Regions from separate parts of the Brevibacillus schisleri genome, predicted to be linked through region 2. Evidence: riboswitches for the same ligand, from Rfam matches in the RefSeq annotation. Region 2 holds a riboswitch; each other region holds the start of a gene.
What was found. A riboswitch is a leader RNA that binds a small molecule or an ion and turns the genes downstream of it on or off. The one in region 2 is predicted to bind lysine.
Positions count from the first base shown of each region.

Region 1: another riboswitch for lysine. It lies ahead of ACUUHJ_RS06300 (amino acid permease); the one in region 2 lies ahead of ACUUHJ_RS09215 (aspartate kinase).
Region 3: another riboswitch for lysine. It lies ahead of dapD (2,3,4,5-tetrahydropyridine-2,6-dicarboxylate N-acetyltransferase); the one in region 2 lies ahead of ACUUHJ_RS09215 (aspartate kinase).

Region 1 is NZ_JBVNDM010000001.1:1,222,202-1,232,028, forward strand. Features, by position in the region: gene ACUUHJ_RS06265 (aminotransferase) at 1-787, shown strand, start outside; gene ACUUHJ_RS06270 (aminoglycoside phosphotransferase family protein) at 1,137-1,526, shown strand; gene ACUUHJ_RS06275 (aminoglycoside phosphotransferase family protein) at 1,517-2,047, shown strand; gene ACUUHJ_RS06280 (TolC family protein) at 2,119-3,174, opposite strand; gene ACUUHJ_RS06285 (hypothetical protein) at 3,391-3,537, opposite strand; gene ACUUHJ_RS06290 (hypothetical protein) at 3,534-3,722, opposite strand; gene ACUUHJ_RS06295 (hypothetical protein) at 3,871-4,734, opposite strand; gene ACUUHJ_RS06300 (amino acid permease) at 4,952-6,400, opposite strand; lysine riboswitch at 6,514-6,699, opposite strand; gene ACUUHJ_RS06305 (DinB family protein) at 6,784-7,278, opposite strand; gene ACUUHJ_RS06310 (CGNR zinc finger domain-containing protein) at 7,447-8,004, shown strand; gene ACUUHJ_RS06315 (inositol monophosphatase family protein) at 8,036-8,836, opposite strand; gene ACUUHJ_RS06320 (alpha/beta fold hydrolase) at 9,016-9,768, shown strand; gene ACUUHJ_RS06325 (hypothetical protein) at 9,746-9,827, opposite strand, start outside.
Region 2 is NZ_JBVNDM010000001.1:1,831,435-1,841,975, reverse strand. Features, by position in the region: gene ACUUHJ_RS09245 (S8 family serine peptidase) at 1-2,638, opposite strand, end outside; gene ACUUHJ_RS09240 (MarR family winged helix-turn-helix transcriptional regulator) at 2,828-3,268, shown strand; gene sdhB (succinate dehydrogenase iron-sulfur subunit) at 3,841-4,590, opposite strand; gene sdhA (succinate dehydrogenase flavoprotein subunit) at 4,609-6,363, opposite strand; gene ACUUHJ_RS09225 (succinate dehydrogenase cytochrome b558 subunit) at 6,383-6,994, opposite strand; gene ACUUHJ_RS09220 (YslB family protein) at 7,423-7,875, shown strand; gene ACUUHJ_RS09215 (aspartate kinase) at 7,925-9,166, opposite strand; lysine riboswitch at 9,398-9,585, opposite strand; gene uvrC (excinuclease ABC subunit UvrC) at 9,688-10,541, opposite strand, start outside.
Region 3 is NZ_JBVNDM010000001.1:4,339,867-4,350,407, reverse strand. Features, by position in the region: gene ACUUHJ_RS20540 (hypothetical protein) at 1-1,205, shown strand, start outside; gene ACUUHJ_RS20535 (hypothetical protein) at 1,270-1,464, shown strand; gene ACUUHJ_RS20530 (EcsC family protein) at 1,478-2,332, shown strand; partial or broken gene ACUUHJ_RS20525 (GNAT family N-acetyltransferase) at 2,307-2,857, opposite strand; gene ACUUHJ_RS20520 (flavodoxin) at 2,926-3,366, opposite strand; lysine riboswitch at 3,507-3,696, shown strand; gene dapD (2,3,4,5-tetrahydropyridine-2,6-dicarboxylate N-acetyltransferase) at 3,788-4,498, shown strand; gene ACUUHJ_RS20510 (aspartate aminotransferase family protein) at 4,513-5,727, shown strand; gene ACUUHJ_RS20505 (N-acetyldiaminopimelate deacetylase) at 5,734-6,867, shown strand; gene ACUUHJ_RS20500 (hypothetical protein) at 7,141-7,740, shown strand; gene ACUUHJ_RS20495 (DUF4912 domain-containing protein) at 7,849-8,211, shown strand; partial or broken gene ACUUHJ_RS20490 (glucosaminidase domain-containing protein) at 8,326-8,689, opposite strand; gene ACUUHJ_RS20485 (DUF1885 family protein) at 8,799-9,227, opposite strand; gene ACUUHJ_RS20480 (MarR family winged helix-turn-helix transcriptional regulator) at 9,408-9,956, shown strand; gene ACUUHJ_RS20475 (DUF3055 domain-containing protein) at 10,035-10,334, shown strand; gene ACUUHJ_RS20470 (alpha/beta hydrolase) at 10,443-10,541, shown strand, end outside.

The DNA of each region.
Region 1 (9,827 bases), 610 kb from region 2:
CTATGAACCAGTCATTCGCTTGGCTGGCGGGGTGCCAGTTTTCCTGAAAACAACGATGGAAAACCAGTTCAAGCTGACACCGCAAGAGCTGGAGACGCATATCACCGAGCGTACAAAAGCAATCATTTTCTGCTATCCAAACAACCCGACTGGGGGGACGATGACGGCTGAAGAGTGGAAAACACTTTTGCCGATCATTGAAAAGCACGACCTTATGGTGATCTCTGATGAGATTTATGCGGAGCTTACCTACGGTCGCATGCACGATAGTATCGCGGCGCTGCCAGGGATGAAAGATCGGACGATCCTGATTTCCGGTTTTTCCAAAGCGTTTGCGATGACCGGATGGCGTCTGGGATATGTCTGCGCGTCACCTGATTTGCTCGCAGGCATGCTGAAAATCCATCAGTACACCATGCTGTGTGCACCGACAATGGCTCAGATGGCTGCATTGGAAGCACTGCGCCATGGACGTTCAGATATGGAACGAATGATCGAGAGCTACCGTCAGCGCCGCAATTATGTGGTAGATGGATTCCGTCATATCGGATTGACTTGCCATGAGCCGGACGGAGCCTTCTACGCATTCCCGTCTGTAGCCTCTACAGGTCTCAGCTCTTCTGAGTTTGCGGAGAAGCTGCTGATGGAGGAAAAGGTAGCAGTCGTACCTGGAGACGTGTTCGGCGAAAGCGGAAAGGGACATATCCGTTGTTCTTATGCAACATCGATGGAGCAGTTGAAGAAGGCACTGGAACGTATGGAGCGCTTGATGGGACGACTGTCCTAACATTTTCCGGGAAATAAAGGGGGGGCGGCTTTCGAAGCTGTCCCCTTTTTGGTGAAGTGGCTATGGTGGGGAAGAAGCGCATTTCCAGTCTGCGCTTCGGCCTACGCCCCGCAAGGGGGGATTCACTGGCCGCTTCGGAAAAAATGGCGGGAGCGCTTCAAACGTAGAAGTTTCGATGGAGTGTTTCATAGGTGAAGCTGAAAACCCCCGCCATTTTTTCCTGAGCTGGGATGGGCTCCAGAGGCGCTTGACTGGAAATGCGCTTCTTCTTACGCGGCTGTGGGAAGGGAACAGCTTGAAAGCTAATGCAAGAGGATGTTTTGCAAGTAGTTCGAGGAGGAGATTCCTAATGATTTCACTACCAACCCATTTTACCCAAACAATTATGGGCGTACATAAAGAAGCAGGTCGTCTCTGGCTCGATTCCTTTCATGAGCTGATTGCCGAATGCGAAGCACGGTGGTTATTAAAAGTTCTTGAGCCGTTTCCACCCTCCTATAACTTTGTAGCACCAGTTGCGTTGCAGGATGGGAGGAGCGCAGTGCTGAAGCTGGGAGTGCCTGGACTGGATTGGCAGAGAGAGCTGGCAGCGATTCGGGGTTTTGCAGGGCGGGGAATGGTGCAGCTTCTCGATGCTGACGAGGAAAAAGGGATCATGCTTTTGGAGCGCATCATGCCAGGAGAGACACTGGACAAGCTGAGTAGCGAAGACGAGGAATTCAATGCTTGGTGGACGTAATCAAAAGAATGCATACACCCATTTCGAGGGTTGGCAAGCTTGCGTCGAGGTTCCCGACGATAGCAGACTGGGCTGTGGGACTGGAAAAGATTCGCCCTCATTTCCAAGGGGGGACAGGACCGATTCCTGAGCAAATGGTGGAGCGGGCTATGCAATGGTATAAAAAGCTTCTCTCCACACAAAAAGAACTGTGCCTGCTGCATGGTGATCTTCATCATGAAAATATTTTGCGCGCAGAAAGAGAGCCGTGGTTGGCAATTGATCCAAAAGGACTGATAAGGGAGACGGAATACGAGGTGATTCCGTTTTTGCTGAACCATTTGCCAGAGGATGGGGTAGAAGAAGTAATGAAGCAGCGGGTCGATGGGCTGACGAAGGCGCTGTCTTTGCAAAAAGAGAGAGTGTTGGCGTGGGCGTATTGTCATAGTGTCCTATCGGCTTGGTGGTTTATAGAGGATTTTGGGGTAGACGGTGGTCGTCTGGTGATGCCGGGAGTTTTTGAGAGACTGTTAAATGAGTAAGGGCTTCACCCTGTGGGATGAAGCCTTCTTTATTTAAAATAAATAAATGAGATCCTTCGTAATGCGGAATATTAATAGCCAGTTGACTGGTTCAAGGTGGTAGCAGCGAGATTGTATTGATAGACCGATTCAATTGCTTTTGTTTCAGAGTCAAACAGGCTCGCTTCGTCTTCCATCAGTTCTTTCATCGATGCCTTCCCCAATCTATATTGATCGATTGTTGCCTGATAGCGCCCCAATGCGGTTTCTTTCTTTGTTGTACTTTCTTCTAATGCCTTTTTCGCTGCCAGTACCTTCGTATAGTTGTCACTTACTTCTTGACCGATTTTCTTTTGCGTTTTTTGTTTTTGCAGTTCCGCTTTTTTGTGCTCATTTTTTGCAATTATTCCTTTATGTGTGCTTAGTGCGGAATACTCTGCTGTGTAATCAATTCTTACTTGGGTAAAATCTATTTCTGCTTGAGCTTTGATCATCTCAGGTCGCTTTTCAAAAGCTTTTGCTTGCAATTGCTCCAAGGAAAGCAGCTCGTGCTGGGTCAGATCAGTTGCGATCATTCTCCATTGTCTGTCGGCTTTTTCATTCAATAAATCGTTGAGCTTGGCCAATGCTTGCTTGTAGCTGGCTTCAAGGGCAGCAAGATTTTTGTGAGCTTCTGTTTCTTGGGAGTTCAACCAGTACTGTCTTTGCAAGCTCTTCTTTTGCGCTTTGATTTTGGCGTCTAATGATTGGACTTCGAAGAAAGCTTTATGTACTTGCAATTGAACGGTGTTTTTTTGCGTATTCAGGGCGACTTCATCGGCAACCACTTCTTTGATCGCTTTGGCGGCGTCTTCGAATTTCTTTTTTGCATCAGCCAGAGTTATGACGTCGGATTTTTTGATTTCTTCCTTTTCTCTTAGTGTGATAGATGTTTCGTAATTCGTAATATCTAATTCAAGTCGAAGCAGCTCCAGATCAACACTGTTCTTTATTGCCTGTTCGACTGCGAAATTAAGCGACAAAGGGGCAACATCCGTCTGTTCCGCAGTGGCCACGAGTGGAGCAGCCAGAGCAAAATGTGCACCACCTGTAAGGAGAGAAGTGACTAAAGTTGTACTATAAATGTGTTTGAAGAGCCTGGATTTCATGGGGCAACCTCCTGATTATATATAAAAGAATTTGATAACGATTCTCATTATCAAATCCATGAAAAGTATATATTTCCAATACAATTTCGTCAATAAAAAAATGTTTTTTACCACGTTCTTGGCCAGAACCCCAAAACAAATCCCCTTCCGGAAAAAGGCAAAGTGAGCATCTGCCTGTTTCCCCAAAGGGGATTTGTTTTTCATAATGGAAAAGTACTATTCTTTGTCCCTGTTTTCTTTGTTTTCCGTAGCCGACTTGGCAGTTTGGTTCAATGTCCCTTCCTTTGGCGTAAGGGAGTAACCATGCATATTGCTTCCGTTATAACCCATGTCGGGCTTTTCCTGTGAGGTATGATCAGTCATTTTGCTTCCCCCTTATTTTGTCCAGTGGATGTAGAGTCTTGCTGCACATACGGATTGTCGACGTCATTTGGTTCCTTGTCCAGATTGGTACGGATTGCGAGTATTGGACTAGTGGGAGGTTGAGCGATCAGTCTGTCATCCAGTTGCTTGAAATCAGGCAGGTCGTTTTCGCGATTGTCATCCATGTTCGTCTCCTCCTTTACGGGTTAGTATATCCACCACCTGCCTGTACATTTCCTTAAATGGAAAAGCAACGGGACTCGGACTACACCAGAAAAAACAGCCCCAGTCCCAGAAAGTTCGGGAGGGGCTGTGCCGATCATCTTTGTGCAGTTAACTCGTTTTCTTGACCAGGCTCTTCATAAAAGAAGCAAGATTCGCTTGTAGCAATGGTGTGATCGCGGAAAAGGAAGCATCTTCAGTGAGTGTATTCATTTGACGAACAAATTCAGTGGTGTCCTTTGTATTTATATTCTCGAAGCGGTTAGTGATTTTTGTGTTTTTTAAATCGGAGAGAAGCGTAGCTTGTTCGTTCCGGTATTGTGTGATCCAGTCTGGACGATGTTGCAGCTTTTTGACGAATTGAATCAGCATGCTTACTTTCTCTGTTGGATTGGTTGTGGCGGCTTGCATTTTTTTGTAGGCTTCCGGATCATACCGCTCCATCAGCTTGGATGGATTAACATAGTCGTTCGGCGCCCCTTGTGGTTTTTGCGGAAGCTCTACGTAGCTGACACTGCCAGTTGCAGGGTCAACCTTTCGTGTTTTGGCAACGCCTGCGAGCAGATGGAGGGTATCCAAAAATTCAGCAGCATTTTTCTCATCAGCCATGTATTGGTCTGCCAAATATTTGCCTTGGGTTAAACCGACTTCTACCAAAGCAGCTCTTTCTTCATCAGTGTAGGTGGATTGGGAGTTGAAAAAGTTTCGCTCCAGGATGTGGTCAAAGGCTTTGCGAGCCTCGGGTGGCTTATCTGCGAAAATTTTATCCAACCGCTCATTAATCTCAGTGCTAAAGAAAAATTGGGCGCTGTGATGTTCGATGGCATCAGCAGGTAGCTCGCGTGCCTTGTGTGAACGAAGGTCTACCGTATCGGGTTTGGGCAATTCCAGACTAGTTCCTGTCACCATTTTAGGTGCAGTTTGGCTAGTTGGGAGCTGGGGGGGTAGGTAGCGGGAATACGATTGGATTTGCATGTTCTACTCTCCTCACATGGATTCATGTTCAGTCGTGAAGGCAGGAGATCATGTTTACCTTTTATCAGATGACTAGTATGAGTTGTGAGAACGGAAGGAAACGGATCTCAATTGCTTCTTTTCTATACTATCGGCTATTTTGGGTCAGTTTTTAATAGGTTGGCAAACATGAAAAAGGACTCCCGTTCAGTTAACGGAAGTCCGTATTTTTCTTCGATTATTTCGTGTGTTCATCCATGCTGAAGTCAACTTGTTCAAGAGGGACGAGCTTGGTCTTTTGCGTGATTTTATAAGCGAGCCAAATGAGTAAGAAGAGTGGCAGGCCAATGTAAGAGACCAGGACGCCATACCAGTCGACCGTTCCCCCGATGAATGCGGAGTAGTTTTGCCCAAAAATAACGATACAGCAAATGATGAAGGCAAAAATCGGTCCAAACGGGAACCACTTTGCCCGATAAGGCAATTCGCTTAAGTCTCGGCCCTGAGCGATAAACGCTTTGCGGAAACGGTAGTGACTAATGGCAATGCCCAGCCAAGCGATGAAGCCTGACATACCGGACGCATTCAAAAGCCATACGTAGACTTCGCCTTCCCCAAACAGTGAGGACAGAAACGCAAGGGCGCCGATGAGCGCAGTCAAGATCAAGGCATTGATCGGTACGCCGTTACTTGTTACTTTTACGAACCATTTTGGTGCTTTTCCTTCTTTCGCCAAGTTCCACAGCATGCGTGTAGAGGCGTACATGCCAGAGTTACCAGCAGACAATACAGACGTGAGAATAACCGCGTTCATGACGGATGCTGCAAAAGCAAAACCGGCATTTTCAAATACAATCGTAAACGGACTGATCGCAATATCCGTAATGTCGCCACTGATCAGATTTGGATTATCGTATGGAACCAGCAACCCGATGATCAAAATAGCGAGGATGTAGAAGAGCAGGATGCGCCAAAAAATTTGACGGATGGCCTTCGGAATATTGCGGGCAGGGTCTTCGCTCTCCCCAGCTGCTACACCAACCAATTCTGTTCCTTGGAAAGAGAATCCGGCAATCATAAAGACACCGAGCAGGGCCATGAAGCCGCCATTGAATGGCGCGTCGCCTTTGGTGAAGTTTTGGAAGCCAACAGCTTGACCACCCATAATGCCAAAAATCATCAACACACCGACAATAATAAAGATGATAACCGTTACTACTTTAATCAAGGCGAACCAATATTCAGATTCTCCATAGGCTTTCACAGACAGGAGATTCAAGGCAAACAGCAATCCGAGGAACAAAGCGCTCCACACTATCGCTGGGGTATCCGGGAACCAATATTTCATAATGAGTGCAGAAGCTGACAGCTCGACGGCAATGGTAATCGCCCAGTTGTACCAGTAGTTCCAACCGAGAGCAAAGCCGAGAGATGGATCGACGAACCGCGTGGCATACGTCGAAAACGAACCGGAAACAGGCATGAAGGCTGCCATTTCCCCCAAGCTGGTCATTAAAAAGTAAACCATGATACTAATAGCGAGATAGGCGACTAAAGCTCCACCTGGTCCCGCGGAATGAATCGAGCCTCCACTCGCCAGAAACAATCCCGTCCCAATCGAGCCGCCGATGGCGATCATCGTCAGGTGGCGGGCTTTCAAACCACGTTGCAATTGATTTTGTGACATAAGCTGCTTGCACGACCTTTCTTGATTTTTGAGAAGGAAGGTCGGAAATTAAAAAACCGCCATAGCCAAAAAAATGGCATAGGGCGGTATCATCCAATCCCCACCAAGCCTTCACTGAAGATAGCTCACCACGTTTGCTTGGCATGCAAACGTGACAGTTCTGCCCCTTTCGAGTACAGCCCCAACCCAATCGCACAGAGACGCGATATGAGCTTCGGCGGATTTTCCTTACCTGGAGTCATTGATTTTCTCTGAATCTCGTACAGGATGATATAAAAGCCGCGACCTCTATCCCCACCGTGAAAGATGAGGATAACATGTATGAAATTATGTGATTGTTCAACTATAAAGGATTGTTCGGGATTAATCAATGTGAAATTTTGTTAGTCAAATGAGCGTCTAGCAGGCCAGGAGCCTTGCAGCTTGCGAATTTGGACAATTTGTCCCGTATGAAACGCATCATGCAAGACAAGACTCATGACGTTTTGGTAAATGGGCGTATAGGTAGCCATCTGGTTTAACTCTTCATCCGTCAGCAAGGAAAGCTGTTCATGAATGTGGCGGTGGACGCTTTCCATTCGCAAGAGGGTAGCTTGCCAAGCGTCTTCGTCAGCGGGACCACCGGATGGGGTGAAGGTATCATCGTTCGTCTCCGCGGAGCTAGGGAATTCGGTGCCCAAAAGACGATGCAAGAGGCGTTCTTTGTAATAAAGAAGGTGGCTGATGTTTTCCCAGATGGTGTTGGCTGCTTCTCCCACAGGGCGCCAGCTAGCCTCCGCTGCTGATACTCCGGAAAGCACTTCTTTTAGGGGTGGATACCAGTCTTCCTTGTCATACGCACATTCCCATCCGTGCAAAAGCAATTCCTTCCGATTCATACGCTTCCTCCTCGTCTGTGAAACAGATTGATGAAACGCTATAATAGCAATAAGAAAAGAGGGTGTAACCAGTTAATCGAGTTACGGTGGTTACAAATAAAGATTACCATATCCTGTATGGTCATACAAGAGAGAAAAATGAAGGGTTTCGTCAGGAGAGTGGATGACATGGACTGGCTTTGTATCGATTTTTTAAATAGTGATTGGCGGGATTGGCGCGGTTCTGGTCGTTGGGAAAATCGCCTGGAGAATCAGGAATGGCTGTCATCCTTTTTGCAAACATACAAGCTAACCGCTCCGCTGCCGATGAATGAGGCGTATGCTGCATCTCTTTTGCAATTGCGGGAGCGTTTGAGACGAATGCTGGAAGACGTTGTCCGTGGAGACCGATTCCAAGAGGAGGACCTTGCGGAATTGAACAAAGTGTTGGCTCTCGCCCCTTTTCATACGCAGGTGTTGTATGTAGATGAGGAGGGCGGCTACAGGCAAAAGCAATCCAGCCAAGCAGAGAGCTGGCCCCTCGTCATGGCACAAATTGCTGCTTCTTTCGCGGAACTGCTTGCCCCGCAGCATCTGGAGCGAATCAAAATATGTGACAACGAGGATTGCCGCTGGGTGTTTTATGATGAAAGCCGCAACCGGGTGCGCCGCTGGTGCGATGACAAAATGTGCGGAAACCTGATGAAGGTGCGCCGTTTTCGTGAGCGGAAAAAGGAGAAAGGGTGATGCGCATAGGCTCACCCTTTTTATTTGTTCGTTATGAAGCTGGGGTCAATTGGATCAGCTGAGGGTAGATGGTCGAGCCTGCTGCTACGATGCCTGTGCTTTTCCAGCAAAAATCAGTCCCCTGTGTATCCGTAATTTTGCCTCCGGCTTCCTGGACCAGAAGGGCACCAGCAAGCCAATCATACACTCCTTCACCGTATTCCCAGTAACCGTCGAGTCGTCCGCACGCCACATAGGCCAGATGGAGTGATACCGCGCCTTGCATGCGGGTGGCAAAAGCTTCTGGCATCACTCGCGTCAAGGAATTTGCTGTATACTCTCCGACCAAGAGGTTCATCGGCTCGGAGGAAGCAAAGAGCGTCCCTAGAATGCACTCACTCAGCAGCGATTTGGATGAAGTAATGATTTTTTGTCCGTTTAAAAAAGCTCCACGCCCGTCAATTGCTGTAAACAGTTCATCACGGCATGGATCATAGACAAAAGAAACAACCGTGCGTCCACCGTCAATCAGGCAGAGGGAAGTAGCCCACATCGGCATTTTTTGTAGAAAGTGAACGGCTCCATCGATTGCATCTATCACCCAATAAGGACTTGTGAATTCAGGATTTTCCTGTGCAGCCAGATCGAATTCGGCGTCAGAAAATTGATAGGTGGGGAACCGCTCGGATAATGAGCGCTTTAATCGAGCTTCAACCACGGGATTCACCTCTTCAAAGCGTTTAGCCATTGCTTCCTTGCTGTGGCAGGACGCGCCTTTTTCAAATTCCACTAGCAGCTCCATTCCAGCACTTCTTACCAGCTCCTCGCAAAATTGCACATCTTGTAGATTCATAACAATTCCCATCCCTTCTCTTTTTGGTGAAAAAATAGTAGTATCTTTGAATACTACTATGTAAAAAACAGTTCGTCAACACCACGGAAATGTCGAGATTCACAATTTATGCACATGTGCAGCGTGTTTGAGACATAATAAGTAGCATCATACATAGGGGCGGAAACGAGGTGGGTAGGATGAGTCAAGCGCGTAAAAAATGGTTCCAGGCACTTGTATTGGTGACACTTGCAGCGATTTGTCTGGCTATATGGTATCTGCAGCCATATCAGCCCGATCAGGCAGCACTAACGGCTATGCAAGGCGGTGAAGGGATAACGGTCATGGATACGAATGACTGGATTATCTTCCAAGGCGGGGAGTCACGCGAACCGGGACTCATCTTATATCCGGGAGCACTCGTCAAACCGGAGAGCTATGCACCGATTGCCCGTGCCTTGGCAGGCTCCGGCTACCATGTTTTTCTCGCACGAATGCCATTGAATTTGGCTGTAAGTGATATGACGAGAGCGACACAAGTATTAAAGGCGTACCCGAATAAAACGTTTGTCATCGGAGGACATTCACTCGGTGGTACTATGGCAGCTCAATTCGCAGCAAACCACCCGGACCGAATCAACGGCGTGTTTTTACTGGGAGCGTATCCGAACACTCAGGGGAACCTAAAGAAGGTGAATTTGCCTGTGCTGTCTTTGCTCGGGTCTCGCGACGGTGTGATTAATATGGAAAGGTTTGAGGAGAGCAAGCAATATTTGCCGGAGCGTACGGTGTACATGACTATAGAAGGGGGAAACCACTCGCAGTTCGGAAGCTATGGATCGCAGGAGGGTGACAAGCCCGCTGCCATTACTCCGCAGGAGCAGTGGCAGCAAACGGTGGCAGCAATCAAGGATTGGCTGCTTAATGATGTCACGATGATGAACGTGGAATAATCCCGGATACAACACCTGTAATGCGGATGTTTTCCGAGGGGAGCAGCATGGGGGTGTCT
Region 2 (10,541 bases):
CCCGGTTACCTGACACAGAAGCTGTAATCACAGGAGCTTTTGTATCCACGCGGATGGGGAGGGTCATCGATTGCCAATTTGCATTGCGGTCGTCTATTTTGGCCTTAATAGAGAAGTGGTACTGTCCATCAGGTGCCTGTATGTAGGCCCCTTTTTGCGGTGAAAAGATCTTTCCGTCCCAGCTCCACGCTTCCCTTTCCGTATAATAGTATGGCGTCCCTAGCTTGGACTGGTCGAACTTGCTCACCTTTTCATCGCGCACAAGAGTGCGAATCGGCTTGCCTGACTGATCGGTTACTTCGACGATAATATGACGGGCATTGCGCAAAAATGTAATCGAAGGAGCAGCGACATCGTAATGCCCATCCCCGTTTGGCGAAAAGGCGATATGATTGGGGTCGATTTTCGCACCGCCATCGGCTTTGACACCTGTCACTCCTAGATAATCCCGATAGCGCCACTTGTCATTGCGTTTATCGTGATACCAGCTCGTCTTGACACCTGTTCGTTTTTCCTGACTTTCTGCCTCCCATACGGGCTGATCCATGATCCTTGGCTCATCCCAATCACCGTAAAACCCATAAAACGGCGTGCGCAACGTAGGTAGCTCTTTATCATCTGGTTGAAAGGAAATAAATCCTTCTGCAAATTGATTGCGTGCGGAGCCTGGCGGAATCGTGAGCGTTACCTTCACTTCCTCTAGCTTCCCTGGCGCAACGGTAATCTTCGGGGCGGAAAATTGCAGTTCTGCCCCCTCGAAAAGAGTATCGGTCAGCATGTTGAGCCCATTCTTGCGCAAGTCAGTCAAGACACCAAACTCATTTTGCAACTGATACGTAATCGGCTTTTTGCCAAACTTGTTATTAATAAACAGAGAAAAGGTCGTTGAATTCCCAATCTCGCCTAACGAGACGCCTGCTTTTCCTTTTGCAGTCACAACGATGGCTGGAGTCTTGATCGCTTTTGCGGTTTGCATCAACCCTGCCCCTTGAACCCGAGGACTGTAAGGTACTTTTTTTGCTTTCTCTTTATCCGCTGCTGGTACGCTGATTTGCGGATCGATAATCGGTTCTGCTGTATTCATGGCCGCAGCCTTTAACGTATCGACAAGCGATCTGCCTTGCAGGTTCCGCCCTTGCTTGAGATAGCCTTGCTTCAGCAATGCCATCCCGCCTGCCACATGTGGCGTTGCCATTGAGGTGCCACTTTTCACGGCATATTCAGACTCTCGCGTGAGTGACAGGATGCCCCCGCCTGGAGCTGCAATCTCTGGCTTGAACTGCAAATCGGGCGTTGGTCCCCATGATGAAAAAGCCGAGATTGTTCCTCCGTCGGGATATGGCATTGGATTTTGTCCATATTCACCGTTAAAGGAGACCGTCACTTTCTTGCCTTTTTTAATCGCTTGTGCCATTTGCTCGCCCATGTGCTTCAAAATAGAAACAGCCGGGATTTGTTTGGCATGCTCCGCACTGATAATCAGGGGTCCCATTTCATTGTTATAGATGACAGCACCAACAGCCCCTGCTTCTTTGGCGAGACGTAGCTTTTCGTCGAATGAAATGTCGCCTCGCTCGAGCAATACGACTTTATCTTTTACGGAAACATTGTAGTCTTCCTTCTTCCCTTTCCCCATATAGACGAGCGGATACGGCTTCATCAGCGTCATGACTGGGTTTATTGCACCCCCGCCTTCCACATAGCCCGATAAATACACAACTTTCTCCATACCAGGTACCCCTTGCACCGTGAAGCTATAGCCGGCCAGTGCTGTTGCGTTAATAGAAGCAACCGAAAACGCATCAGGACTCAAGCCTGGAGAACCGATCATAGCGATATCCGGATTCTGTGCTCGTACCTTATCACTGCCGAAATACGCATCATTGCCGGCGGCTGCCACTACTACGATCCCATTATCGACTGCTCGCTTTACTGCCATTTGCTCCACATTTGTTTCATCCACATAACCCGCTGAGGAACCGAGACTCAAATTGATGACATCTGCTTTTTTCGTAATGGAATCATTGATCGCAAATAAAATCGATTCACCTAGCCCAGGAACCTCGTTTTGATAATTGGAAAACACTTTTTGGCTGATGAGCTGGGCTTCAGGTGCAACCCCTTTTACTTTTCCGTTCGCACCAATAATTCCCGCAACATGGATACCGTGCTGAGATTCCGATACGTCTTCCGTTGTTTGTGTACGGTCAGCCCAGTTAAAGCCAGGAATCACCTTCTGGGAAGAGCCTGACTTTTGCATGGCTGAACGCTTATCATGCGGGGCAGGTAAATCGGGGTGGCGCGGATTAATTCCCGTATCGATCACCGAAACGAGCATCCCTTCCCCTTTTACCCCCGCTTCCTCCCAAGCCTTAGTCGCCTCAATCATTTCCAGCGAATCGACTGGTGCAGATTTTAATTGCTCACCTCGCAGTAGCAGTTCTTGTCGTTGCCATTCATCTGCCGTCGTTTTATATTCCTTGCCCGCCTTGCCTGTATGTAATGGCTCGTGCATTTCCGCGAGATCCTGCAAAATCTGCGTACGAATGGTCGCCGTTCCTTCAAACGCTGTTGTGCTGACAGTCGTTGCGGGAAGCAAAGCCAATATCAATCCAATGCTGCATACCTTTTTCTTCATCGTTTGCCTCCTTGCTGGAAGTCATTCCATTATGTTTTCAGTTTTCACTAGGAATGGCTTGGGTATTCCCTTCTTTTATCGAAGGTTGACAAACGAAGTAATTTCAGCCAATATTTAATTGCGTTAAATATTGCATATCAAATATTCCCTTTTACGAAGAAATAGATCAAATAAGGAGATGATACGAGCATGCCCTCCCCCTCTACAGATACGCTTGAGCGCTTGCAGGAGGCGTTTCGTACCATTATGCGCACGATGGGAACACAATTAGCCGAACCTGTCTCTGGTTTAACCGGCCCTCAGTTCTACATTCTTTATCAGTTGGAACAGAAGGAGAAATGCACGGTTGGAGAGTTGGCTGAATCAATGGGAGTCAAACCAAGCGCAATCACAGCAATGGTCGACCGATTGGATAAACACGGCTTCGTCGCCCGTGATCGTGATGAGGAGGATCGCCGAGTTGTTTACATTAGCTTGCGTGATTCTGGCAAAAAAATTCTGCAAGTAGCCAAGCAGAATCGGAGAGAACAACTAAATAAAATGTTTTCTCACCTTAGTGAGGATGAACTCCAGCAGTTCGTCAGCATCTTTGAAAAGCTGGCGATGGCGGCGGTTATCGAGACGAATTGAATAAACTCCTTGTACGTTGATATTGTGGTGGGGAGGAAACAGGAGAAAACGCTCAGATTCTAGGGCCACCCCCTGGGGGATTGACTGCACGACTCCATGCAAAAAGCTAAACCGCGGCCAAAGTGGTATCCTCAGGATGTTTTTCAGAGGTGGCCGATAAGAGCGTGTTTCGCTTTTTGCATTGCGTCTCGGTCGGTGTCCCTAAGATCTTCGCTGTTTTCTCCTGTTTCCTCTACGATCTTTCCCTATTTAAACGGGCTTTTAAAGATTTAAAAGAATTGAAGAAATGTCCTCAGTTACGACAGAGAAGAATATTTCCAGACGTAGCGACTTGTGGAGTCCTACCGAGCGGAGAAGGGATTCGCGGGCAATAGAAACGCAACCGTGCCCACGCGAAGTAGCGGCTACCAGTTTTGCGTTTCCCCGCGAATCCCTTCGGAGCGGACAGTCTCAACCCCCAGCAGGACGGAGCCTGGAGCCTAGTCTGGAAATATTCTTCTCTCCACTACAGCGACATGAAAAAAAGGCGTGCATTCCGGATCACCGGTGCACGCCTTTTCTATTGCAAACAATTAGGAGAAGAAGAACTTCTTCACTGCATGTTTGGTTGTTTCTTTGTTCATGTGAGCGATCGAGGTTGTCAGCGGAATGCCTTTTGGACATGCTTGTACGCAGTTTTGCGAGTTACCGCAATCACCGATACCGCCATCTTCCATCAAAGCTTCCAGACGCTCATGCTTGTTCATCATACCCGTTGGGTGCTGGTTGAACAGACGAACCTGCGAAATTGCGAACGGACCGATGAAGTCAGACTTCGCATTCACGTTCGGGCAAGCTTCCAAGCAAACACCGCACGTCATGCACTTCGAAAGCTCGTACGCCCATTGACGCTCCACTTCCGGCATGCGAGGACCAGGTCCCAGATCATGCGTACCATCGATTGGAACCCACGCTTTTACGCGCTTCAGCGCATCGAACATGCGGCTGCGGTCAATCGACAAGTCACGCTGTACAGGGAAGGTGCTCATTGGCTCAAGACGGATCGGCTGTTCCAGTTTATCTACCAGTGCCGAGCACGCTTGACGCGGTCTTCCGTTAATAACCATCGAGCACGCACCGCATACTTCTTCCAAGCAGTTCGATTCCCAGTTTACTGGAGACGTTTTTTGACCTTGTGCGTTGAGTGGATTACGTTGGATCTCCATCAAAGCACTGATCACGTTCATACCAGGACGGTAAGGGATTTTGAACTCTTCCTTGTACGGAGTGCTGTCAGGGCCATCTTGACGAGTGATAATCAAATGAATCAATTTTTCTGCCATGATCAGTTTCCTCCTCTCTTATTTCTTGTCAGACGTATAGTCACGTTTACGTGGTGCGATCAGGGATACGTCGATGTCTTCATAGTAGATTTCAGGCGCAGTCGTTTCAGCATTGAACTTCGCCATTGTCGTCTTCATGAAGTTTTCGTCATCACGCTCAGGGAAGTCAGGCTTGTAGTGAGCACCGCGGCTCTCGTCGCGCTTGAGCGCACCGATTGTGATCGCGCGGGACAGTGCGAGCATGTTCCACAGATGACGGGTAAACGCCGCACCAGAGTTGCTCCATTTATTCGTATCGTTGATGTTGATTTTCTTGTAGCGTTCCATCAGTTCAACGATCTTATCATCCGTTTTTTGCAGACGGTCGTTGTAACGTACTACCGTTACGTTGTCAGTCATCCACTCACCCAGTTCCTTGTGGATCAGGTAAGCATTTTCTGTTCCGTCCATTTTCAGGATGCTGTCGTATTTCGCTTGCTCTTTGCTTGTGAAGCTGTCAAAGAGCGTGGAAGACAGGTCATCAGAGGATTTGTTCAAACCTTTGATGTACTCGATCGCTTTTGGACCTGCTACCATACCACCATAGATCGCGGACAAGAGGGAGTTCGCACCCAAACGGTTTGCACCGTGCTGAGAGTAATCGCACTCACCTGCTGCAAACAAACCAGGGATATTGGTCATTTGGTTGTAGTCTACCCACATACCACCCATGGAGTAGTGAACCGCAGGGAAAATCTTCATTGGAACTTTACGTGGGTCATCCCCAACGAATTTTTCGTAAATCTCGATAATACCGCCCAATTTTACATCCAGTTCTTTTGGATCTTTGTGGGACAGGTCGAGGTATACCATGTTTTCGCCGTTGATACCCAGCTTCATATCTACGCAAACAGAGAAGATTTCGCGAGTCGCGATGTCACGCGGAACCAGGTTTCCGTAAGCAGGGTATTTATCTTCCAGGAAGTACCAAGGCTTACCGTCTCTGTACGTCCATACACGACCACCCTCACCACGAGCAGACTCGGACATCAGACGCAGCTTGTCGTCGCCCGGGATTGCAGTTGGGTGAATTTGGATCATCTCACCATTGGAGTAGATAACCCCTTGTTGATACGCCGCAGATGCTGCTGTACCAGTATTGATAATCGAGTTCGTCGATTTACCGAAGATGATACCAGGTCCGCCTGTTGCCAAAATAACGGCATCCGCACGGAAGGATTGAATTTCACCGGAACGCATGTTCTGTGCAGTAATCCCGCGACAGGTTCCTGTATCGTCCAAAACGGCTCCGAGGAAATCCCAATATTCGTACTTGGTTACCAGACCTTCAGCTTCATAACGGCGTACTTGTTCGTCCAATGCGTACAAAAGCTGTTGTCCAGTTGTCGCACCCGCAAAAGCGGTACGGTGATGCTTGGTTCCCCCGAAACGACGGAAGTCCAACAGACCTTCTGGCGTACGGTTAAACATAACGCCCATACGGTCCAACATATAAATGATGCCAGGTGCTGCATCGCACATTGCTTTAACTGGCGGTTGGTTTGCCAAGAAGTCTCCGCCATATACTGTATCGTCGAAGTGCTCCCATGTGGAGTCGCCTTCCCCTTTGGTATTTACCGCTCCGTTAATACCGCCCTGCGCACAGACAGAGTGGGAACGTTTTACCGGAACCAGGGAGAACAGCTGAACAGGAACGCCTTTTTCTGCTGCTTTGATGGTAGCCATCAAGCCGGCCAAACCTCCACCGACAATGATCAGTTTACCTTTTGCCATGTGTTTTGTCCCCCTATCCCTACAAAATGAAAGCCGACATCGCACGCAAGCCGATGAAGGTCACAATTACGAATACGCCCAAAGTCAGGAATGTTGCAATGCGCTGGGAACGCGGCCCAACTGTAATTCCCCAGTGAACCAGGAACGACCACAGTCCGTTGGAGAAGTGGAACGTCGTGCTAATAATCCCGATTGTGTAGAATACGATCATTGCAGGACTGCTCAAAATATTTGCCATCATGTCAAAATCCACATGTGCACCCATTGCTTTTTGGATGCGGGTTTCCCAGACGTGCCAAACGATAAAAATGAGGGTAATGACTCCTGTAACGCGTTGCCACAAGAACATTTGGTTTCGGAAGTAACCGAAGTTCCCTACGTTTTGCTTTGCTTGGAACGCAATGTAAATACCGTAAACAGCGTGAAACAGGATCGGGAGGTAGATGAAAACAAATTCAAGCACCAATACGAATGGAACATTTTCAATCAAACCAACTGTTTGATTAAAAGCTTCGGCTCCACGGGTCGCTTGGTAGTTGGCTGTCAAGTGAAACAGCAGGAAGAGCCCGATCGGAAACAAACCAAGAAGTGAGTGGAGCTTGTGACTGAGAAAGCTATGGCCTTTCGCCATACAATGGTCCCCCTTTCAATGTATGTAACTCTCAATTTTGTGAAAAACGTCAAGCATCACCGCAAGCGGTCCAAAACGGCTTCGACCGTTTTGATAGACCTTTCCCCAATATCCTAACCCATTGCCTCACCCATTAGACATAGCAAAACCACCACGATCATTTTATGAACGGGATCTTGACGCTGTTCACCAAATGACTGCGTTCACTAGATCAAATGAATTTGTCGGAATGTGTCAAAATACGAGAAAAAGTTGGGCAAAACTATGACCAAATCCAATTGTACTCTTGTCGACACAGAGCGTCAAGACAATCAATGTACTAAATACATTGATAGAATAACTTTGTTTAGTCCAGCTATTTTTTCTATTCCGATGTCATGAATGCGTGTCCCTCCTCATAATCTAGTAAAGACAGGAGGGAAGCACATATGAAAGAGAAGGATCAGCTTGCAGCACTGTTGCCGACAGAGACCATTCCCTACGCAGAGAGAATGAATATGCCCTATCTTGGCTATCATCTCCTACGCGAAACGCTTACTAGCACCCTGCTAGGCGATAGCGAAAACCATATACTCTATTGGATAGGAAAAAATATGGGCCGCCAAATCCCCATTCAATCTGCAACAGGCCCGATTATGCCTTTTATTCGGCTTGGATTAGGCCAGCTAGACGTCCTGGAGGAGAACGGGCAAACGATCGTCTATTCACTCACTCATTCCATTTTTAGCTATCAGTCTATAGAAAGACTAGGATGCAGTCTTTCCTTTGAAGCCGGGATCATCGCGGGTATGATTGAGCAGTGGAAAGAAAAAGAAGCGTTCAGCAAAATCGAAATGGAAAGCCCTTCGGACATACGCATCTCTGTACAAGTGGCGCCATGAACAAAATGCCCCCTCTACCTATAAGAAGGGAGAGGGAGCATCTATCTTTTTATACTCCGTGCACAACCGCGGTTTCCTCAACATCCAGACCATAGGCCGAATGAAGACTGCGAACAGCCAGCTCTGTCAAAGCTGCTGGAATGACGCAAGAAACCTTGATATCAGAAGTTGATACCATTTTAATAGAAATTTCTTTTTCTGCCAGAACGCGGAACATTTCGGCAGCTACCCCTGGATTGTTGATCATTCCAGAGCCAACAATGGATACTTTGGTCAAGCTTTCCTCGAAATCGACTTTTTCAAAGCCAAGCTCGTTTTTGTTTCTGTCCAGCGTATCCAGTGCTTTTTTCAGGTCATCTGCTGCAACTGTGAAAGAAATATTTGTAACAGTAGCATCATAAGAGCTTTGGATAATAATATCGACGTTCACTTGATTGTCCGCCAGCGTATTGAACAGACGGGAGAGCGTCCCGACCTTGGCAGGCATGCCGACAACCGTGATTTTGGCTACATCTTCATCGTGTGCAACTCCACTTACTACTCTTCCTGTTTCCATGTTGGCAACCTCCTCAACGTACGTACCATCTTCGGCAGTAAAGCTAGAGCGGACGACCAGCCTTACCTTGTATTTTTTCGCAGCCTCTACTGACCTAGGATGAAGAACCCCTGCACCGAGGTTCGCCAGCTCCAGCATCTCATCATACGAGATCGTATCCAGCTTGCTCGCAGCTGGAACCATTCGCGGATCAGCTGTATACACCCCGGACACGTCTGTAAAGATTTCGCATTTCTCAGCGTTCAAGCTGGCTGCAAGTGTAACCGCAGATGTATCCGATCCACCGCGGCCGAGCGTCGTAATTTCCCCTTCGTCACTGATCCCTTGGAATCCTGCCACGATCACCACACGACCACGACCGAGCTCAGATTGAATCCGCTCTGGATTAATCTGCTTGATCCGTGCTCTTCCGTGAATCGCCTCTGTGGTGATTCCAGCTTGCCAGCCCGTAAGAGAAATGGCATCGTAGCCTTTTGTATGCAAGGCCATCGACAAAAGCGCGATCGATACCTGCTCCCCCGTGGTCAGCAGCATATCCATTTCACGCTCGGATGGGTATGCGCTAATCTGCTTGGCCATGTCTACCAACACGTCAGTAGATTTCCCCATTGCAGAAACAACAACTACCACATCATGCCCTTCCTCTTTATAGCTGATAATTCGATCCGCAACTCGTAAAATTCGCTCAATGGTACCTACAGAGGTGCCTCCGTATTTCTGCACGATCAACCCCATGCGGCTTCTCTCCCTTTTTCTCATATCCAATATTGGTATTTATCTCGTATCGTATGGTTTTTCACTATTCTCTCTATAAGGAAAAGTCTTGCATTTTTATTTTACAAAAAAGGCACCGACAAGGAATAAGACCTGCCGCTGCCTACTGTTTCGACATACCGGTTCCTCCCTCCCAATACACGCGGACAACGAAGATTGACAGTTATCACCATCAAAACTCACATTGACACACCGTGAGATAGCTCTCCATCTGACAATTGGTCATTGTGCAGATGACAGTCCTGCATTTGTTCAACGCAGACCCAGCATGGAGAAAAGCGGGTTTCCCCCCATACTTCGGCGAATTCCCCTTTCCCGTCCCCTTCACAGATACCCGATCTCAGGGTGGTACTCTTGGTTTTCGCGCCTCTACCTCACTCCATAATGGAAGTGAGGCTAACTATTCTGTTTGAATCGGATTATATCATGAGTCTAAAAATGGATCAATTCCTTTTTAGAGCTTGTTTAAAAAGTCACACTGGCTATGTGTCCAGCTTGCGCAGATGCCCGATGATTTCTTTTGCCAGCTTGTCGCCGATTCCCAATTGGCGGAAGTCCTCAACGGTCGCCTCGCGCATTTTTTTCAACGAGCCAAAATGAGAGAACAACAGCTTCCGCCGCTTTTCACCAATACCCGGGATCTCATCCAACTGCGAGGAAAGCATTGTTTTTGTCCGGGATTGTCTGTGGAACGTAATAACAAAACGGTGGACTTCATCCTGGATACGCTGCAACAAATAAAATTCATAGCTATCACGTCTAAGATTTACAGGCTCTGGCGGATCTCCGTACATGAGCTGAGCAGTGCGGTGCTTCTCATCTTTCGCCAGACCACAGACAGGAATATAGAGACCTAGCTCGTTTTCCAGCACGTCCATAGCTGCACTGATTTGGCCTTTACCACCATCGATCACAATCAGGTCGGGCATTGGCTGGTTTTCTTTCAGCAGACGAGAGTAACGACGGCGAACGACTTCGCGCATGGAGCCGTAATCATCTGGTCCCTCTACGGTTTTGATCTTGAATTTGCGGTATTCCTTTTTGTCAGGGCGGCCGTCTGTAAACACAATCATCGCAGACACTGGCTCTGTTCCCTGAATATTGGAGTTGTCAAACGCTTCAATTCGATGAGGAACCGGAATCCCTAAAATGTGACCGAGATTGTGTACTGCTTGGACCGTACGAGCATCGTCCTTGGACATCAGCGCGAACTTCTCCTGCAAAGCAATACGGGCATTCTCGGTAGCCATCTTCACGAGCTCATGCTTTTTGCCTCTTTTCGGAGCATGGACTTTGATGCCCAACCACTCAGCCAAAAGCTCCGGTTCACTCTCTT
Region 3 (10,541 bases), 2.5 Mb from region 2:
AAGATCAGAAAATAACAGCGCCAGCAGCACCAGGGAAGGTTCCATTGTATTCGCCAATCCCAGGAAGATGGTCGGTGAACGGGACAGGACAAACCTTGACAGACGCGCAACATTTTGAGGTGGACATTCCTGAGAGATTGGCTGGAATCACAATCGCTGTCATGTTTGAGCCTGTTTCGGGGCAAAAAGAGAAATCGTCTTTGTGGGGCGATACTTCGGCGACAACGGTTCAAATACAAATACCAGGTGCACCAAATGCCTGCGGCCCTGCTGATGGAAATGTCACGATGGATGTGTTGATGCAGCAAAACGAAAAATCAACACCGACGGTAGAAAAGATGAACCTGTATTCCTCTGATAATACAGTCAAGCTGTATCAGAATCCTGTTCATCTGATCTGGCTGACCACTGCTGCCGAGCACATTGAAAAGGGAAGTGAAGCAGATGATGATGAGGGGCCGGGTGTATGGGCGATCGATAACGTCATTGTCGATGAGAACAAATTGAATTGGGATCACACGGGATTGCTGTTGTCCGGCTACAAGCCAGGCCGCTACAAAGTCAACTACTATAGTAAAAGAGACCCAGCGCAAGTCTGGTGCGGCTATGTTCAAGTGATAGAAGATTCGCCTCCAATCAAGTCGTATCCGGCATGTGAGCCAGGGGATACAGGTGTAAGTCCGCCAAGTTCGCCACTTCTTCTTCGAAGCGAGAGCGGCAAGGAATACCGGGACGGACAAAAGATTACCGTGAACGCAGGCGATGATCTCGAAATGGAAGACCTAAGGCTGATCGCTACTCATGCTGAGCTAGTCGGATCCAAAAAGATCAGGGATAAGAGCGAAAAGAAGTCCTACTATATGCCGAAATTTGAATGGAAACATGGCGAGATCGGTATTGGTGCCAACCGGAAGCACAGTAATGGTACCATTTCCTCAGAAAATCGGATCGAGATCTTTTTCGGGGAAGAAGAGATCGCCAGCATCAAGCCCAGCAAAGGTGATGGCGACGATAGTGAGGGGCTTGAATCACTGAATTTGAAAAAGTATATCGATACGGATAAGCCTGGGGAATACAAGATCAAGGTAACGAATACGCTCAGCAATAAGACCTGCACGGTTATCAACTCCAAAAGAAAGTACACGAAGAAAAACGATGTAAATGAGCATAATGAAACATTGACGCTTACAATTGAAGTGAAATAGTAGTATAGGAAAACCCCCTTGCATTTTGGCATGGGGGTTTTCGACTACAAGGGGAGGAAGTTCTGTGACAAATGAACAGAAGGTAATCTTGGAAAAGTTCGGCTTTCGGATCGAAGGAGAGCAAGTGAAACATTTGAAGCTGGGGATCGTAAGAAATAAAAAAGAATTCGTCTGCCACGCCACGCCAGAAGAGTTGCAGGACTATATCAAGTCCATCTTGCGCAACCAATGTCAGTGGAAGCGAGGAGAATCTGAGTGAGCAGGCAGGGAGGTTGTTGGGGTTGAAAGAGTCTAGGGAGACATTGGTTACGGCCTTACGCGAAGTGGAGGACTGGGAGAAGGACCAGAACGACTTGTGGTTCTGGGAAAAGCTTGGCAGACTTCCTTTTGTTCTCTTAGATCGGATTACGCCTGCATTTGTTCAGGAGAAGCTGGGAAAAGCCGTAGATGAAATGGCAGCCTTTCTCGAGACAGGTGGGACTTATTTGGTGCAGGCTGAATCGATATACAAGCGGTTTGACAAACGGTTAGAGGGATCCGGTACTTCTGTCATTGGCAAGGAGGAGATTGCTGCTGTACCGCTTACAATCATGAATGATGTCGCAATGGAGCTGAAGGATTCACGTGCGAATTTTGCCACAGTACAAGGTGCGACGACTGGCTTCGGGGGGATATTTACCCTTGCGATCGATATCCCGCTATTGATGGGGACATCCCTAAAAGTATTACAAGAGATGGCACTTGCCTATGGCTATCGACCGGAAGAGAAGAGGGAGCGGCTGTTTGTCGTCAAATGCTTGCAATTTGCTTCATCAGACATCGTAGGGAAAAAAGCGATACTCGCTGAGCTCTCCCGCTTTGATGAACCAAATGCGCAGAGAGAGGTAATGGCACAATTGCAGGGATGGCGTGAAGTCGTGGTTACGTACACAGAAAACTTCGGGTGGAAAAAGTTATTTCAAATGGTGCCTATTGCGGGTATTTTGTTCGGAGCGTATTTGAATCGCTCAACCGTAAAGGATGTCGCCGAAGCGGGGATGATGCTGTACCGCAAACGGCGCATCCTAGAGCGTCTGCGCGAGATTGAAAAGAGCATGGAGATTACACAGACCACTCCTCAGCAGTAAGAGCGTAGATGAGATGGTCCTCCCATACACCGTTAATTTGCAAATAGCGTAACGATAGCCCCTCCTGGCGAAAACGGTTTTTTTCCAAGACGCGAATGGAAGCTTGGTTGCGAGGAATGACAGCCGCTTGTACCCTGTGTAGCCCAACATCCGTAAAAGCAAAGCGAAGGGCAAGATTTACAGCTAGTGTTGTATAGCCTTTGCCATTGCAGGCCTGATCCATGAAGTAGCCAATCGTCGCATTTTGCCATGCGCCGCGTGCGACATTTGACAACGCTACACGTCCAATCATTTTTTCGGATTCACGGGAGAATACACCAAAAGCATAGGCAGTACCACGTTCAAAATCATTCTGTGCTTGCGAAATCTGTTCTTGCTGTGCTGGAAGGGTCAGAAATGAAGCAGGGCGGATCTCGGTTCAAATGGTTGGAGAAATTCATGATTACGCAGCCGAAGCTCTAGGAGCTCGGCTGCGTCTTGTTGGTGGAGAGGCCGTAACAGAATCTCGTCTGTATGTAGTGACATGAGATCAATCCTCCTTAAAAAGTTGGATTGATAGTATAGCATGTGCCAGAGTATTTGGGAAACATCGATTAGCCGAGCAATTCAGCGAACGATACCCCAAATGCTTTGCAAGTTTCCACTTCTTTTGCTGTAGGAGAAAGCTCGATTTTTAAACCCTCCAGAGGAGTTTCTGCGCCACGCTCGCTCGCCTTTTTCAGCAAAATATCAACAGCTGCACCGACATGCTCGTAAGCGGAATCGCAAGAGCCAAAAGCAACAACCTTTTTCCCGCTGAGGTCAATATCGTCCATTTCCTCATAGAAATCCAGGCATTCATCTGGGAGTTCGCCATCGCCCCATGTGTAGGCACCAAGCAAGATTCCGTCGTAAGCCTCGAGTTCTTTTGCATTCGCGTCCATTACTTCTTTTATCTCCAGCTCTGCACCAGTTGAACGAATACCTTCTGCAATTGCTTCAGCAATTTCCTGTGTATTCCCTGTCATGCTCGCGTATACCATCAAAATGCTCATAAAACGTAAAACCTCCAGTTAGATAATGAGTATCATTCTCACAAATAAAATTAATGAAAATGATAATCGTTGTCAATAACTTTTTTCATCTTGCCACGTTTCATTGATTTTGGTAGAGTTAAATAAAATCAATATAATATACACTAAATAGAGGTGCGCCGAAGAAGAGTAAGCCTTTTCGCAATCTGCCAGGGGGCAGGAGAAGGAAGAAAGGCTAAAGCGCCGAAGCTTATGCTATGCCCCTACGTAGCACAGGCTGGGGTGTCTCATGAAAAATGAACATCCTGTCACAAGGGACCTTACATCTTTTTGTGGAGCGCTATTTATGATTTGCTTACGTAGTATCAAAAGCAATGAGATAGCGAATGCACTCATTGCTTTTTTTGATTTACCATGCTGTTATTTTGAGGAGGATGTAACAATGAACATGATGGATGCTAACGAAATTATCGCGTTTATTCAAAAAAGCGAAAAGAAAACACCTGTGAAGGTATATGTGAAAGGGAATCTGGAGGGAATCGACTTTGGTGCGAGCTCCAAAGCCTTCATTACTGGTCCGACTGGTGTTGTTTTTGGTGAGTGGAAAGAGATTGAGCCAGTGCTCGCTGCTAACGTAGACAAAATTGAAGATTATGTAGTAGAAAGCGATCGTCGCAACTCCGCTATTCCATTGTTGGATACAAAAGGGATTCAAGCGCGTATTGAGCCAGGCGCGATTATCCGTGACCAAGTGACAATCGGTAACAATGCGGTCATCATGATGGGTGCTTCCATTAACATCGGTGCAGTGATCGGTGAAGGTACGATGATCGATATGAATGTTGTAGTAGGTGGACGTGGAACCATCGGGAAAAACTGCCACATCGGCGCTGGATCGGTTATCGCAGGCGTTATCGAGCCGCCGTCTGCACAGCCAGTTGTTGTCGAGGATGATGTTGTCATCGGAGCAAATGCTGTCATTCTGGAAGGTGTACGCGTAGGAAAAGGTGCTGTTGTTGCAGCAGGTGCTGTCGTCATTGAAGATGTACCTCCATACGTAGTCGTTGCGGGAACGCCTGCACGTGTGATCAAGCAAATCGATGAAAAAACTCGTTCCAAGACAGAGATCAAGCAGGAGCTACGTCAGCTGTAAGGGAGAGAGTGCACATGGACTGGCGTTCGCTCGATGAACAATATATCGTCTCCTCTTATAAAAGACTTCCGATTGCCATAGAGAAAGGCGAAGGAAATTACTTGTACGATACGAATGGGAAGAGTTATCTCGACTTGTTTACTGGACTCGCGGTAAACGTTTTGGGGCATTCTCATCCGCGCATTGTACAGGCTCTGCGTGAGCAGGGAGAGCGCTTCTTGCATATTTCCAATGTATTTTTAAACAAGCCGGCTATTCGATTAGCGGAGCGTTTGGTTGCAAACAGCATCAGCGGTAAGGTGTTTTTCACCAACTCTGGTGCGGAGGCCACAGAGTCTGCGATCAAGCTGATTCACAAATGGACGAAAAACGAGGGAGCAGGTCGTGAAGGCATCGTTGTTTTACGCAACAGCTTTCACGGGCGAACACTTGGAGCAGTGCGTCTAACGAGGCAGGCTCACGTCTATCAAGACTTTCCTCAGCCAGCTTTTCCTGTTTATGAACTGGATGTGGAGGACACAGCAGGATTGCGAGCGATTTGCCAGGAGGCAAGACCCGCTGCGGTCCTTATGGAGCCAGTCTTGGGTTCCGGCGGTGTCGTGCCACTAACAGAAGCGTTCTTGCGAGAGGTAGCTGCCATCTGTGAACAAGAAGGCATGCTCTTTGTCATGGACGAAATCCAGACAGGAATGGGCAGAACAGGAAAGCTGTTTGCTTATGAGCATGCAGGCGTAACGCCAGATCTCATCCTATTCGCCAAAGGCATAGGGGGAGGGCTACCTCTCGGCGGTGTCATCGCTGGTCCAAAGCTGATGAACCAGTTCAAACCGGGGGATCATGGAACGACATTCGCACCATCGCCATTGTCTGCTGCCCTGGGGAATGTCGTGTTGGACGAATTGCTTAATCCAGCCTTCATCGCTCATGTAGAAGAAGTGATTGCGTACCTGTGGTCGGGCTTGGAAGCGTTACGAACGCGTCTTCCAGATCAACTGCAATCCCTTCGCGGAAAAGGCCTGATGGTTGGAATTCCACTCTCTTCCACCCCAGAAGAGGTAAGCCACTTGCAGCAAGCATTGCTTGACGAAGGAATCCTTGTAGACGTGACGCAGAAAACGATTGTTCGTCTGCTTCCGCCACTGACGTTGACAAAAGCCGATGTCGACCGTTTCCTTGCCGTGTTTGAGGAGCAATTAACAGCAAGAACAGGCACGAAAAAGGAGGCGTAGTAGACCATGACGACTTCCTTGTTTACACAAATTCGCCGAGATTTGCACCAAATACCGGAGCCAGGCTTCGCTGAAGTGAAGACGCAGCAATACTTGCTCGATTATTTGAAAAAGCTGCCTCAGGAGCGAATCGAGATTAAAACGTGGCGGACAGGCATTTTGGTCAAGCTGGCAGGAACAAAGCCAAAACGACTAATTGCTTGGCGGACGGATATGGATGGCCTACCGATCGTAGAGGAAACGTCCTATCCGTTTCGATCGCTTCATCAAGGGTATATGCATGCTTGCGGCCATGACATGCATATGGCAATCGCTCTTGGCCTCCTGACGCATTTTACTGAGCATTCGATCGCAGATGATTTGCTGTTCCTCTTCCAGCCGGCAGAAGAAGGCCCTGGTGGTGCTTGGCCGATGATGGAAAGTGAAGAGTTTGCAGAGTGGCGACCGGACTGCATTTTTTCCCTGCATATCGCGCCAGAATACCCAGTTGGTCAAATTGCAACAAAGTCAGGAATTTTGTTTGCCAACACTTCTGAGTTGTACATTGATCTGGTCGGCAAAGGGGGGCATGCAGCCTTCCCTCACAAGGCGAATGACATGGTGGTTGCAGGAAGCCATCTGGTGACACAGCTTCAATCGATTATTTCGCGCAATATCGATCCATTGGATTCTGCCGTCGTAACGATTGGCAAGCTGGAGAGCGGGACGAAGCAAAACATCATCGCGGAGAAGTCCAGGCTAGAAGGGACGATTCGAACCTTTTCGATGGAATCGATGGCACTTGTCAAGAGTCGCATTGAATCTCTCGTAAAGGGAGTGGAAATAGGCTTTGATTGCCAGGCAACGATTGACTATGGCGTTGGCTACTGCCAGGTTTACAACGAGGAGCAGCTAACGACAGACTTCATGCAATGGGTACAGGCACAATGTGAAGATGTAACTCTCATCACCTGCAAGGAAGCCATGACCGGAGAAGATTTCGGGTACTTTTTGAAAGAAATCCCCGGCTTTTTATTCTGGCTGGGTGTGCAAACGCCATACGGCTTGCACCATTCCAAAATTGAGCCCAACGAAGACGCGATCGAGGTTGCTATTCGACTGGTCTCCCGGTATTTTACTTGGCTTTCGCAACAGGAGTAGCAGGTGTCAGGAGCAAAAAAAGAGTGGCTGGATGGCCGCTCTTTTTACTTTGTCATTCCCAGCTGTATTTTGGTCAAGAGTAAGAAGTAGTTACTAACATCTCTGTGTATAAGTCTTTCTTCCTAAGGTTTTTGTGCTTGTGGATATTGTGGATATTGTTGAAAAAACTTATCAGGGCAGCACAACTATTTCCTTTTCCAAACGTATAAACTAGGGAGAAGAAATTCCGGAAAAACAAGCGCTGCCGCGCACACATACAGGAGGATTATTGACATGAAAAAAGCATGGTTATCGGCCTTGTTGGCGTTGACTGTAGCAGCAGGGGTGGGGAGCACTACTGCGCTGGGAGAAGGTGCGATGCGCGTATTTTTCGGTGCGGAAACTGTAGCGAGTGAAATGCCAGCATCCAAGGCTGAATCGGTAGAATCAATAGTGAACAAGCTCGGTGGTTTCGTCGATTACGATCAGCAATCGGGCAAATTGCATGTGATTAAGCCAAACGTAAATATTATTGTGGTCGAAGGGATTCAGCAGACCCGCAATAAAAATGTCGTTTTCAGCAACCCTGTCAAAGGATACAGCGATAAAAATGTGCCTCGTACGTTTAACGTTTTCGTAGAGGTTGATGACGCGCCTATCGCCAAAGACTTGCGCATGCAGCTCGTGTTGGTCGGACCGGACGGCAAAGAAGTGTCTAAAGGGAAAGAGTGGAAATACTCCACACAGAATGCAAACAGTTTTTATTTTTCTGAGCCTTTTGTATCTACGAAACTCGAAGCATACGGCACTTATAAAGTACAAGTTCAAATGAAATCAGAGAAATTCACTTCTTATGTAACCGTCGGTGAAAATACGTTTACAGTTGGACGCTAAAAATTATGGCTTGGATGCGTTTCCACTTTATATGTCCCCGTGCTATAATATACGGAAAAGCCAATATACTTGGTAATAGCAAGTAAAAGAAAGGAACGATGGGAGCGAATGGAGACAAATCCCCCGCGATCGTCCACGGATGTAGAAGGCCCGAGTATACGCATTGCCTGGAAAGATGAGCAGTCCATTCAGGCAGAGTGGAGCATGACGAAGGAGTTCGAGCAAGAAATAGAGCGAAAGTTTGCTATTCCATTTGCTGAACTGCCTTTTGTCCTACGCCTTTTTGATGTGACGTACCGCAAAGAGATCCGAAATGATGGCACTGACCTTTACACTGATTTTGATATCAACCACCGTTCTTCCGAATGGATTTTGTACGGAGTGACGCAAGGATTGGAATATTGCGTCGATCTGGGAATTCGGATGGTGGACGGAAGGTTTTATTCGCTGTCCAGGTCTCAAATGATTTGATCAACGTGCTCAAGCAACGTTACGACTGAGGCAACTGCATTTTTATACGAAACAGCCCCATTACCCACAAGATTTGCTTGGTGGCAATGGGGCTTTTGATTTTTATTCATGGACTCATGGTTTCTCTCGCTGTTTGTCCAACAGTCGCAGGGCAATTGCTAAAACAGCCCATACTGGCATTGGTTCATCTAGCTTATTTAAGCTTATTTAGCCAATCGGGCGAGGTCAGTAAGCCCTCCTGTAACGCACGATTTCCCAGCTCCCGTTTCCAGGGAGGAATCGATTGTGGCTCTTCCGGGCCAAATTGATCGTACTGGGTCAAGTTGTACGTCTGAATGGGGCGCGTCAGCTTTTCAGCGTACGCAGGATCGGTAGCGTAGCCGGCTTCCTCTAAAGCCTGTGCGGCTTGTGCGGGAGTCGTGGCTGCAAGCACGTTTTTGTAAGCGGGCTTGCGTAGAAACTGGGCATGGTCCTCCATAAGCTCCCCCCCTTCCCTCTCTTTGTTATTCGTATGAAAAAAAGAGGTAGGGGGGAATAGGCTTGAACATGAAAAACAGTCGATATGACTCGACTGTTTCCGTTTTTCTTTATGGCTTTCGAGGTTGGAAATATTGAATGCGGTTGTTGAAGAGGTGGAGCTCTGCTTTATAATCACGTGCCAAGTATCGACAGTACTCATTTGCCTTGTTTTTGTCGCCATGTGTGGCTGATTCAGGGAGGGACACTTGTATGTAGTGCTTTTGGGAACCGTTTTCATTTTTGCTCCCGACTCCAACAACGATGGCTTTGTACATATTTGGGTCTTTTCCTTTGAGAAGGAACCACGCGTCCTTTCCTTCAGGGCGTTCTTCTAGGGTGTAAGGGAAAGCGGCGTCAGCATAGGTCCAGCCCAACTGCTTTCCTGTTTTTGTGGTCATGTCAACGTATCGCGTAAACTTGGCTTTCACGTCGTCAATACTTGCAGATGCTGCGGTAGAACCATCAACGAAATAGATGTAGGCCGATTGAAGTTTCACGACTGCACTCACTCCTAGTACCGGTATTCTGTGCGTTAAGTGTAGCATTGTCTTCCACTCTTTGGCAATGAGGCAGTTGGCGACCAAAAACAATTGCGCGTTTTTTCTGAAAAGTGTAAAATATATATCATATTTATATGCCGTTAGATGAACGATAAAGGATCATGGAGGAATATACGCATGCAGGAGGCCTCAATTAGACATGTATTCGAAGCTTTAAACACCATGCGCGCCATCGATGTGGTGAACAAAGAAGACTGGGAGCGGGCAGCGAAGGAAGCTGAATTGGATTCCTCCGTACAGTTAAACATTCTCTGGATCATCTACTGTTATGAAGGTGTACGCGTCACGCAAATTGCAGATTGGACCTTCTGGCATCCCTCTTCGATTGTCATTCATATCAAGAAATTAATGGAGAAAGGCATGGTGACCATCGAAAAGTCGGAGTTGGATGGGCGTGTCGTTCACGTATACCCGACTGAAAAAGGAAAAGAAGTATTGGAAGCCAGTCGAAGAAGTGTACCAGATATTTTTAGATTGACGTATGCATTGGAGAAAATGGAGGAACGATACAGTACAGCAGTAGTTGAACTGTTCTTTGAATGTCTCTCCTTTGTCGCGCAATCGTTGCATGGTGCAGAAAAAGTAAGATGGATTCAAGAAGGCGAAGACAGGGTCATGAACCCGACACGCCTGGTAAATGATGCTGTTTGGGTAGCAAAAACGTAATTTTTCGCTTATACTAGTGAATAATCCGAATATTTTACGAAATTCGGAGGCCAAAATACTGTTGAGGAGGGATTGCTGATGGAGCACTACGACCACTTATACGACGTATCGGAGAATGCTAATGTACGTTTTCTCGGTTTTATTTCAGAGGGAACACGATACGACTTTGGCATGGTATTTACACACAAGTTTTATGGGAAGCCGTTGGTGATCTGTATGCAGACAGGGCAATCGACTCTTCTCAGTTCTGAAGATGCGGTGAATCCAGGATACCTGCAAAAAATTTTCAGGCTGGATTCGGAGAACGAGGCAGTCGCGCTTGCTGAGTTTTTTCAGGAGCATTTACCATCCATTCCATTTGAAGAAAATCAGTATTAGGTAACGAGCAGAAGTTTATCTTCTGCTCGTTTTGGTTTTTTTTGTAAAATACGACCCTCCGTTTTTTAGTATAATCGATAGAAATCAAGCAGTAGGAGGACAGGGAGAATGGGTGTACATAAATGGTCGGCCAATAATTCTCGGGGAGCCATTGTTCTCGTCCATGGAACGGGAGAGCATCATGGGCGTTATGAACATGTAGCGTCT